4 regions of the Rossellomorea sp. NS-SX7 genome follow, and region 1 is predicted to be linked to each of the others. Evidence: riboswitches for the same ligand, from Rfam matches in the RefSeq annotation. Region 1 holds a riboswitch; each other region holds the start of a gene.
The links. Region 1 has a riboswitch for S-adenosylmethionine ahead of ACUXV2_RS17080 (O-acetylhomoserine aminocarboxypropyltransferase/cysteine synthase family protein). Riboswitches for the same ligand answer to the same signal wherever they lie in the genome.
Positions count from the first base shown of each region.

Region 1 (2,199 bases):
AGGATATTCCACAGCTGGTCGAGCTTGCCGAGAAACATAATCTCAAAACGATCATCGATAACACATTCGCAACACCATACCTGCGCACACCTTATCTTGAAGGTGTCGATCTCGTTGCCCACAGCGCCACAAAATACATCGGCGGGCACAGTGATATCACCGCGGGCGTCGTCACAGGGAAAGAAGAATTAGTAAGTAAAGCCAGAGAAAAAGTCGTCAATATGGGCTCCAACCTAAGCCCTTTCGAGGCCTGGTTAACGGCAAGAGGCGCCAAGACGCTCGCTCTTCGAATGGGCACACAGGCTCACAATTCGAAAGTACTGTCTGAAAACCTAAGAACAAATCCGCATGTGAAAAACGTGTACTATCCAACCAATCTTTCGGAAAAAGGCCATGGAGCCATCGTGACAATCGAGCTCGATCCGTCATGTGACATCAGTGCATTTTTCAAATCACTAGGCTGGATCAAGATTGTGCCGACCCTTGCCGGAGTGGAAACGACCATCTCCTACCCGTTAGGAACATCACATCGCGCACTGCCGAAAGAAGCACAGGAAAAACTCGGCATAAACACACATGTGGTGCGCATATCGTTAGGTATCGAAGACGCAGAAGACATCGTGAGCCAATTTAACCAAGCGATAACAGAATCAACAAAATAATTAAAAAAATCAGAAAACACCCTTGACGTTGAGTGAAGCAGCCTTTATAATTCATCTCAACGCACTACTTAAAGACAACTAAATCGCTCTTATCCAGAGAGGCGGAGGGACTAGGCCCGATGAAGCCCGGCAACCTTCATGTTCGCGAGAGATTCTGCGACCACATGAAAAGGTGCTAATTCCTGCAGGCGGACTGCCTGAAAGATAAGAGGAGGCCCCCTATTTAATTAGACCCTCTTCTTAGGAAGGGGGTTTTTGATTTTTCCTCTTCTTTTAAACATTCCTAGATTTAAAAATCACCAGGTGAACAATGCTGTTCCGTTCAGCAGGATAAAATCCCAGAGATGACATCACCAGCTGGATATTCGTTCACTCAAAATCTCACTCCCACAAAGCCATTGGAAATCCAATAAACCAAAACCCAGGAGGAATTCATTATGACAAAATCATTCGATGTTGAAACGTTACTTCTACACGGCGGTCAAGAACCGGATCCGTCCACAGGTTCACGTGCAGTCCCGATTTACCAGACAACTTCTTACGTTTTTGAGAACAGTGAGCACGCAGCGAAATTATTCGGCCTTGAAGCGGAGGGGAATATCTACTCCCGCATCATGAATCCGACGGTGGATGTCCTTGAGAAGCGGATCGCCCTGTTGGAAGGCGGAATCGGCGCACTAGGCGTTTCTTCCGGAATGGCTGCCATTTCCCTATCCATCCTAAATATCGCGGGGGCCGGGGATGAAATCGTCGCAGCGACGAACCTGTATGGTGGCACATACAATCTATTCTCCACGACGCTTCCGAAGTATGGCATCAAGGTTCATTTCGTCGATCCGTCCGATCCGGAGAACTTCCGGAATGCGATCACACCGAAGACAAAGGCTGTTTTTGCCGAAACGATCGGAAATCCGAGTCTTCACGTTTTAGACATTGAAGCTGTCGCAAAAGTCGCTCATGACAATGAAATCCCATTGATCATAGATAATACATTTGCCACCCCATACTTATGCAAACCGATTGAGTGGGGCGCAGACATCGTCATTCACTCAGCCACCAAGTGGATCGGCGGACATGGTACTGCGATCGGCGGGATCGTCGTCGACGGAGGTAAGTTCGATTGGAATAATAAAAAATTCCCCGGCTTTGTCGACGAAGACCGAAGCTATAATGGGATCCGATATGCAGTTGATGTCGGTGAAGCTGCCTTCATCACTAAACTCCGGGTGCAGTTGCTGCGTGACTTCGGTGCCTGCTTAAGCCCGCAAAACGCATTTCTGCTCTTGCAGGGACTAGAGACACTACACCTGCGGATCGAAAGACATACGGAAAATGCATTGAAGATCGCCGAGCATCTCGATCAGCACAGCGGCGTAGCGTGGGTATCTTATCCGGGACTCGCCAAGCATCCGTCCCACACACTGGCGCAGAAATACCTGAAAAAAGGTGCCGGCTCGATTGTCGTCTTCGGCATTAAAGGCGGAAGGGACGCCGGACGCAAAGTCGTCGATAACATCACGCTTTGGTCGCATGTGGC
Region 1 covers NZ_CM128249.1:3,429,463-3,431,661, reverse strand. The annotation lists gene ACUXV2_RS17085 (trans-sulfuration enzyme family protein) at 1-662, shown strand, start outside; SAM riboswitch class I at 749-873, shown strand; gene ACUXV2_RS17080 (O-acetylhomoserine aminocarboxypropyltransferase/cysteine synthase family protein) at 1,100-2,199, shown strand, end outside.

Region 2 (2,199 bases), 420 kb from region 1:
TTTATCGAATGATTCAGCAGAGATTGGCTGATTAACAGCTCCCCAATCAATTTTATCTTTTGTTGAAGGCTCCTCTACAATAAATTTATCTTTAGGAGAGCGCCCTGTGTATTTGCCAGTTTCAGCTCTGACCGCACCTGAAGAAGTTAAAACGCCTTCATTTCTATGAAGAACTCTTTCCACTAATTGTGAAACAGACAGTTGATTTTTGATATTTTGACCGCTAAGTAACTCTGTTAATTCACTAGACATGCTCACTGAATTCATTAGAACCCTTCCTTTATATAAATTTAACTACCACTTTGTTGTATCTTTTCAAAAATAGTATAACACAATTAATTTATTAGTCTATACTATTTAGCACTTTTTTATAATGTGACTTAAACTTGTAACAAATTCCTTGAAAAATGCAACTTATTTTTCCCTATCTAAGCAGTTTATGCTTGTCCATGAGAAATTCCTCATTCATATACCCACGTTTTCATGTTTCTTCTTATAAAAAGGTGTTCGCGTATAAACGCAGACCGTTTCGTTCCTCTGCAGGGACTTGACTCCAGTGGAAAACAGTGTGGGGCGCTGAGACTTGTCCAACTATAAAAGAAACTTCTTACTACAATAATGTATAGGATTATCCGGAAAATATTGATAAGGGCTGTTAAACTTTACATACTAAAAAATATTTGACACCCTTTAGTGTTAACGTTATTATTGTACCTTGAACGGATACTCTTATCCTGAGCTGGTGGAGGGAGCAGACCCTATGAAACCCAGCAACCTGCTAAATAGATAGTTGGTCCTTCTTGATTCAGGAAGGATCCCATGAAGCGAAGGTGCTAAACTGAGGCAAGGTGGACAACCTTGAACGATAAGAGAGAAAAGGCGCGGCTATGATGTGAAACCTTTCCTCTTTGTGCTTCTACCGAGGAAGGGTTTTTTCTATTTTATAGTGGAGCATTAATGATTAAATCTCATGTTTTTATATAAGGACGTCTTTCTCTTCCTTATAAAAAAACCATGTTTACTTCATACTACTTAGGGAAATGAGTACCGTATCTGTTTATAGGTTTTGTCGATTTAATATCGGCAAATATGCTTGAGGAGGAACCTTAATGTCAACAAAACGTCGTCTGTTTACATCTGAGTCCGTAACGGAAGGACATCCAGATAAGATTTGTGACCAAATCTCTGATTCAATTCTTGATGCCATTTTAACGAATGACCCGAATGCCCGCGTGGCTTGTGAAACGTCTGTTACTACAGGTTTAGTGCTTGTTGCAGGTGAAATCACCACAAATACTTATGTAGATATCCCTAAGATCGTTCGTGAAACGATCCGCGGAATCGGATACACTCGTGCGAAATATGGTTTCGATGCTGAAACTTGTGCAGTCCTGACATCAATCGATGAGCAATCTGCTGATATTGCCCAAGGTGTAGACCAGGCGCTTGAAGCACGTGAAGGACAAATGTCTGATAAAGAAATCGAAGCAATCGGTGCAGGGGACCAGGGTCTAATGTTCGGATTTGCCTGCAACGAAACGAAAGAGCTTATGCCTCTTCCGATTTCTCTTGCTCATAAACTATCCCGTCAGCTGACTGAAGTCCGTAAAGAAGAAATTCTTCCTTACCTTCGCCCGGACGGTAAAACTCAGGTTACGGTCGAGTATGACGAGAACGATAAGCCTGTGCGCATTGATACAATCGTCATTTCAACTCAGCACCATCCTGAGATTTCACTAGAGCAAATCCAGCGTAATCTGAAAGAGTATGTCATCGATCCGGTTGTTCCGAAAGAACTGATCGACGAAAACACAAAATACTTCATCAACCCGACTGGCCGTTTCGTAATCGGTGGACCTCAAGGGGATGCAGGTCTTACAGGCCGTAAAATCATCGTTGACACATACGGCGGATATGCACGTCACGGCGGCGGCGCATTCTCCGGTAAGGATGCGACGAAGGTTGACCGCTCTGCAGCATATGCAGCCCGCTATGTGGCTAAAAACATCGTTGCTGCCGGACTTGCTGAAAAATGTGAAGTTCAATTGGCATATGCAATCGGTGTAGCACAACCTGTATCCATCTCAGTTGATACATTCGGAACTGGCAAAGTTTCTGAGGATGTATTGGTTGACGTGGTACGCAATAACTTTGATCTACGCCCTGCCGGAATCATCAAGATGCTGGACCTTCGCCGTC
Region 2 covers NZ_CM128249.1:3,014,099-3,016,297, reverse strand. The annotation lists gene pckA (phosphoenolpyruvate carboxykinase (ATP)) at 1-267, opposite strand, end outside; SAM riboswitch class I at 727-872, shown strand; gene metK (methionine adenosyltransferase) at 1,110-2,199, shown strand, end outside.
Region 2: another riboswitch for S-adenosylmethionine. It lies ahead of metK (methionine adenosyltransferase); the one in region 1 lies ahead of ACUXV2_RS17080 (O-acetylhomoserine aminocarboxypropyltransferase/cysteine synthase family protein).

Region 3 (2,199 bases), 380 kb from region 1:
CACCGTTTGCGGTGTTTCCTCCCCTGATAGTTTCTGATAGAGGAAACGGACCTGCACACGGCCAATATCTTTCGGATCGACCGCAGCTGAAGCCACCCACGGACTTCCTTCCTTCTGGATGATCTGAAGATCTTCATCACTCATATCGATTCCATAAACCTTGATTTCTTCTCTCCCCGCCGCCTCGATGGCCCGTACGGCACCTTTTGCAAATTCGTCCCACGCAGCCCACACTGCGTCAATATCACCTTTATTCGGGTACTGCTTCAGAATGGCTTCCATCTGGGCCTGCGTATCGAGTGCCGTATTCTGGGTCGCCGCTCCGAAAGCAGCCACTTCTTTGATGTCAGGATTGCTATCAAGGAATTCTTTATAGGCCGCCTGGCGCCTTTCCATCGGGGCAAACCCCGCTACCCAGATCTTGACGATTTCACCTTTCCCTCCAAGCTCCTCTGAAAGCTTATTAAGCGTCTGTTCCGCCATTTGCCTGTCACCTTGTTCAAGGACCGTCACACCTTCTGATTCAACATCCGCATCAAACACGACAACGGGAATCCCCTGTTCTTTCGCTTTCTCAACACCCGATTGAAGTGCTTCCTTTGTTCCATGGTCGATCAGGATCCCATCAAATTTCTGGTTGATGGCAGCATCGAGATTGGATGACATCTTTGCCAGATCCCCTTCGGAAGTGAAAACCTGGACCTTCCCGCCAAACTTTTCAACCTGCTCTTTCACCCCTTCGATATACTGGGCAGAAAACGTCCCTAAATTGATCTGCATGATCAGGGCGATTTTCTTGCCGGCAAGCTCATGATCGGATGCTCCTTTTTTCGCGCTTGCCTCAGCATTTGACTCCTCGGAAACCTTTGGCTGACATGCAGCCAGTAAACTTAGCACAAGCGTGATGATGATCAATAATAAAGCCGGTTTTTTCATAAAAATGACTCTCCTCTCGCGAAATGGTTTTATTTTTATACAGCCTTGAATCGAAGCGGTGCACTCGCCCGATCACAAAGCCCATCGCCGGGATTCCTGGTTGATTGAACAAAAGCAGGTACCCGCCGATATTTTCATACAACAAAAAACCCCTTTTCCTAAGGGAAAAGAGGTTTATGTATCAATAAACGTACTCTTATCACTCAGGAAATCATTCCTGCAGGTCTTAGCACCTTTCCGTCGAAACGGTAGGTTGCCGGGCATCATCGGGCCAGTCCCTCTGCCAACTCTTTATAAGAGAAATATGAAATTGGTAAAATCTTCGCATGCGTATAACCGATATCTTACTTAGTTGATGGAAAATTGTCAATATTCTTTTTAAAATAATTTCACGGCGGGTATCACGGAGCCTCTATGTGCGGACTGTCGTCACGACAAAACCCGACACGCCTGCACACCTCGTGAACCACAACAACCCGCCCCATAACAAAAAACCGCTCCCCCAAAAGGAGAGCGGCCCATATATTAAACCAAATCTATTCTATTACTTCCCGCCAAAAGCCAAACTTGCTTCAATAAAGTCTCTGAACAGCGGCTGCGGACGTGTCGGGCGTGATGTGAATTCCGGGTGGAATTGGGATGCCACGAACCATGGGTGATCTTGAAGCTCGATGATCTCCACAAGGCGTCCGTCAGGGCTTGTACCTGAGAAGATGAAGCCTGCGTTTTCCATTTGCTCACGGTAATGATTGTTGAATTCGAAGCGGTGACGGTGACGCTCGTAAACCACTTCTCCATCATAGGCTGCATACGCTTTTGAACCTTCCGTCAGCTTACATGGATATAAACCGAGACGAAGGGTTCCGCCAAGATCTTCGATATCCTTCTGTTCAGGAAGCAGGTCGATGATCGGGTACGGTGTATCCGGGTTCAGCTCAGCAGAGTGAGCTCCTTCAAGACCAAGTACGTTGCGCGCATACTCTACAGATGCAAGCTGCATACCAAGGCAGATGCCAAGGAAAGGAACTTTGTTTTCACGTGCGTATTGAGTCGCAACGATCTTCCCTTCAACTCCACGGTCACCGAAGCCTCCAGGTACAAGGATTCCGTCTACATCGCCAAGCATTTCCGCTACGTTTTCAGCGTCTACAAGCTCGGAGTTCAACCATTTCACCTCGACGTCGCTGTCGAAATTGTATCCGGCATGACGAAGAGCTTCCACAACTGAAATGTAAGCATCCTGAAGTTCAACATACTTCCCGA
Region 3 covers NZ_CM128249.1:3,807,520-3,809,718, forward strand. The annotation lists gene ACUXV2_RS18820 (sugar ABC transporter substrate-binding protein) at 1-936, opposite strand, end outside; SAM riboswitch class I at 1,130-1,236, opposite strand; gene ACUXV2_RS18825 (CTP synthase) at 1,481-2,199, opposite strand, start outside.
Region 3: another riboswitch for S-adenosylmethionine. It lies ahead of ACUXV2_RS18820 (sugar ABC transporter substrate-binding protein); the one in region 1 lies ahead of ACUXV2_RS17080 (O-acetylhomoserine aminocarboxypropyltransferase/cysteine synthase family protein).

Region 4 (2,199 bases), 2.0 Mb from region 1:
GTCAGCTTTTTAGAAGCAGAAGGTGCAAAGGATACAGGGATTGAAATTTATACGCTTTCAAAAACCTATAATATGGCAGGTTGGAGAGTGGGCTTCGCAGTCGGGAACAAAAGTGTGATCGACGCCCTCAACATTCTTCAGGATCATCTGTATGTCAGCCTTTTCGGGGCTGTCCAGGAAGCCGCAGAGGCTGCTTTGCTCGGGCCTCAGAAATGCGTTGAAGAATTGGTTGATACCTATGAATCAAGAAGAAAAACATTGATAGACGGTTTACAGAAAATCGGATGGGACGTAAAAGCGCCTGCTGGCTCCTTTTTTGCTTGGCTTAAGGTTCCTGAAGGATTTTCTTCTGTGGAGTTTTCTGATTATCTCCTCGAAGAGGCTAAAGTGGCTGTAGCGCCAGGTGTAGGGTTTGGGGAGCATGGTGAAGGATATGTCCGAGTAGGATTATTGACCAGTGTAGAACGCCTTGAAGAAGCTGTGGGAAGGATTGAAAATTTGAAATTGTTTGATAAAAAAGATTGACAGAAATGAAAAATGATGCCATAATCCAACTGAAATAAAATACAATAGCATATGATTTTTCTTATCAAGAGCAGGCGGAGGGACCAGCCCTATGAAGCCCGGCAACCGACTTATCCAAGCACGGTGCTAATTCTTGCAGCAGTTTATTTGCTGAGAGATAAGACAGAGTAATAGACAAACCTCTTCTTATCGAAGGGGTTTTTTTATTTTACGCCAATCAGTGATTTCGAAAAAACAATGAAGATGGGAGGCAACTGGAGTGGGAGAAGTAATTGCTACATATGTCTTATCAGGAAAAAACGGATCCTTTGAAAAAAAAGCGGAAGGAATCGCTCTTGGACTCACTGTCGGTTCATGGACCGATCTTCCATTGCTGGAGAAAGAACAATTAAGAAAGTACAAAGGCCGGGTAGTCGAGGTGAAAGAAAAAGAAGGAAGAGAGGGAGGTACGGCGGAAATTCAAATCGCCTATCCTTCAGGGAACTATTCCAATGATATACCGGCGATCCTTACAACCGTCTTTGGCAAACTATCACTTGATGGTCAGGTTAAACTCAAGGATATTCAATTTTCAAGGGATTTAAAGAAAGGGTATCCGGGTCCCAGATTTGGGATTGAAGGAATCAGGGGAAAAGTGAATGTTTTAGATAGGCCTCTTGTCATGAGCATTTTCAAAGGGGTGATCGGCAGGGACATACATTACTTACAGTCCCAGCTTAGAGCTCAGGCACTGGGCGGAGTGGATTTGGTCAAGGACGATGAAATTCTTTTTGATAACGAACTGACACCATTTGTCGACAGAATCAAATTGGGTGAAAAAGTACTTCGTGAGGTTCATGAAGAAACAGGAAAACGAACTCTGTATGCAGTCAACTTGTCTGGAAGGACCACTGACTTAAAAGAAAAAGCGAGAAGGGCAAGAGAGCTCGGGGCGGATGCTCTATTATTCAATGTATTTACTTATGGACTCGATGTATTGCAAGAGTTAAGGGAAGATCATGAAATCGGACTCCCAATAATGGCTCATCCTTCTTTCTCGGGGGCTGCAGCTGCTTCTCCACAATATGGAGTAAGTTATTCGTTGTGGCTTGGTAAGTTTTTAAGAATGACAGGAGCGGATTTCTCTTTATTCCCATCTCCATATGGGAGTGTGGCATTAGAAAAAGAACAAGTGTTGGCCATCAGGGATGAATTGATAAAATCAGATCAATTTAAGGAAACATTTCCTGTTCCTTCAGCAGGTATCCATCCCGGGTTGGTTCCCCAGTTGATGACCGACTTTGGGCATAATTGCGTCATCAATGCTGGTGGGGGAGTGCATGGACATCCCGGCGGTGCGGTTGGAGGCGGGAAAGCCTTCCTGCAAGCAATCGATGCTGTCTTGAAAGGCACTTCCCTGGCAGATGCAGCTATTAATCATGCTGAACTTGATCAAGCTCTGCAGTTATGGGGACAGGAGGTTAAAGTGAGTGGGTAAGCCCATTATTTTTTGTGACTTTGACGGGACAATCACTGAAACTGACAATATTATTTCCTTGATGAAGCAGTTCGCTCCTCCGGAATGGGAAAGTATTAAAAATCAAATACTTTCACGTGAACTGTCAATCAGGGAGGGAGTCACAAAATTGTTTGATCTGATTCCTTCTTCAAAAAAGGAGGAACTTCTTAGTTATT
Region 4 covers NZ_CM128249.1:1,217,926-1,220,124, forward strand. The annotation lists gene ACUXV2_RS05920 (aminotransferase class I/II-fold pyridoxal phosphate-dependent enzyme) at 1-525, shown strand, start outside; SAM riboswitch class I at 584-689, shown strand; gene ACUXV2_RS05925 (2,3-diketo-5-methylthiopentyl-1-phosphate enolase) at 785-2,002, shown strand; gene ACUXV2_RS05930 (2-hydroxy-3-keto-5-methylthiopentenyl-1-phosphate phosphatase) at 1,995-2,199, shown strand, end outside.
Region 4: another riboswitch for S-adenosylmethionine. It lies ahead of ACUXV2_RS05925 (2,3-diketo-5-methylthiopentyl-1-phosphate enolase); the one in region 1 lies ahead of ACUXV2_RS17080 (O-acetylhomoserine aminocarboxypropyltransferase/cysteine synthase family protein).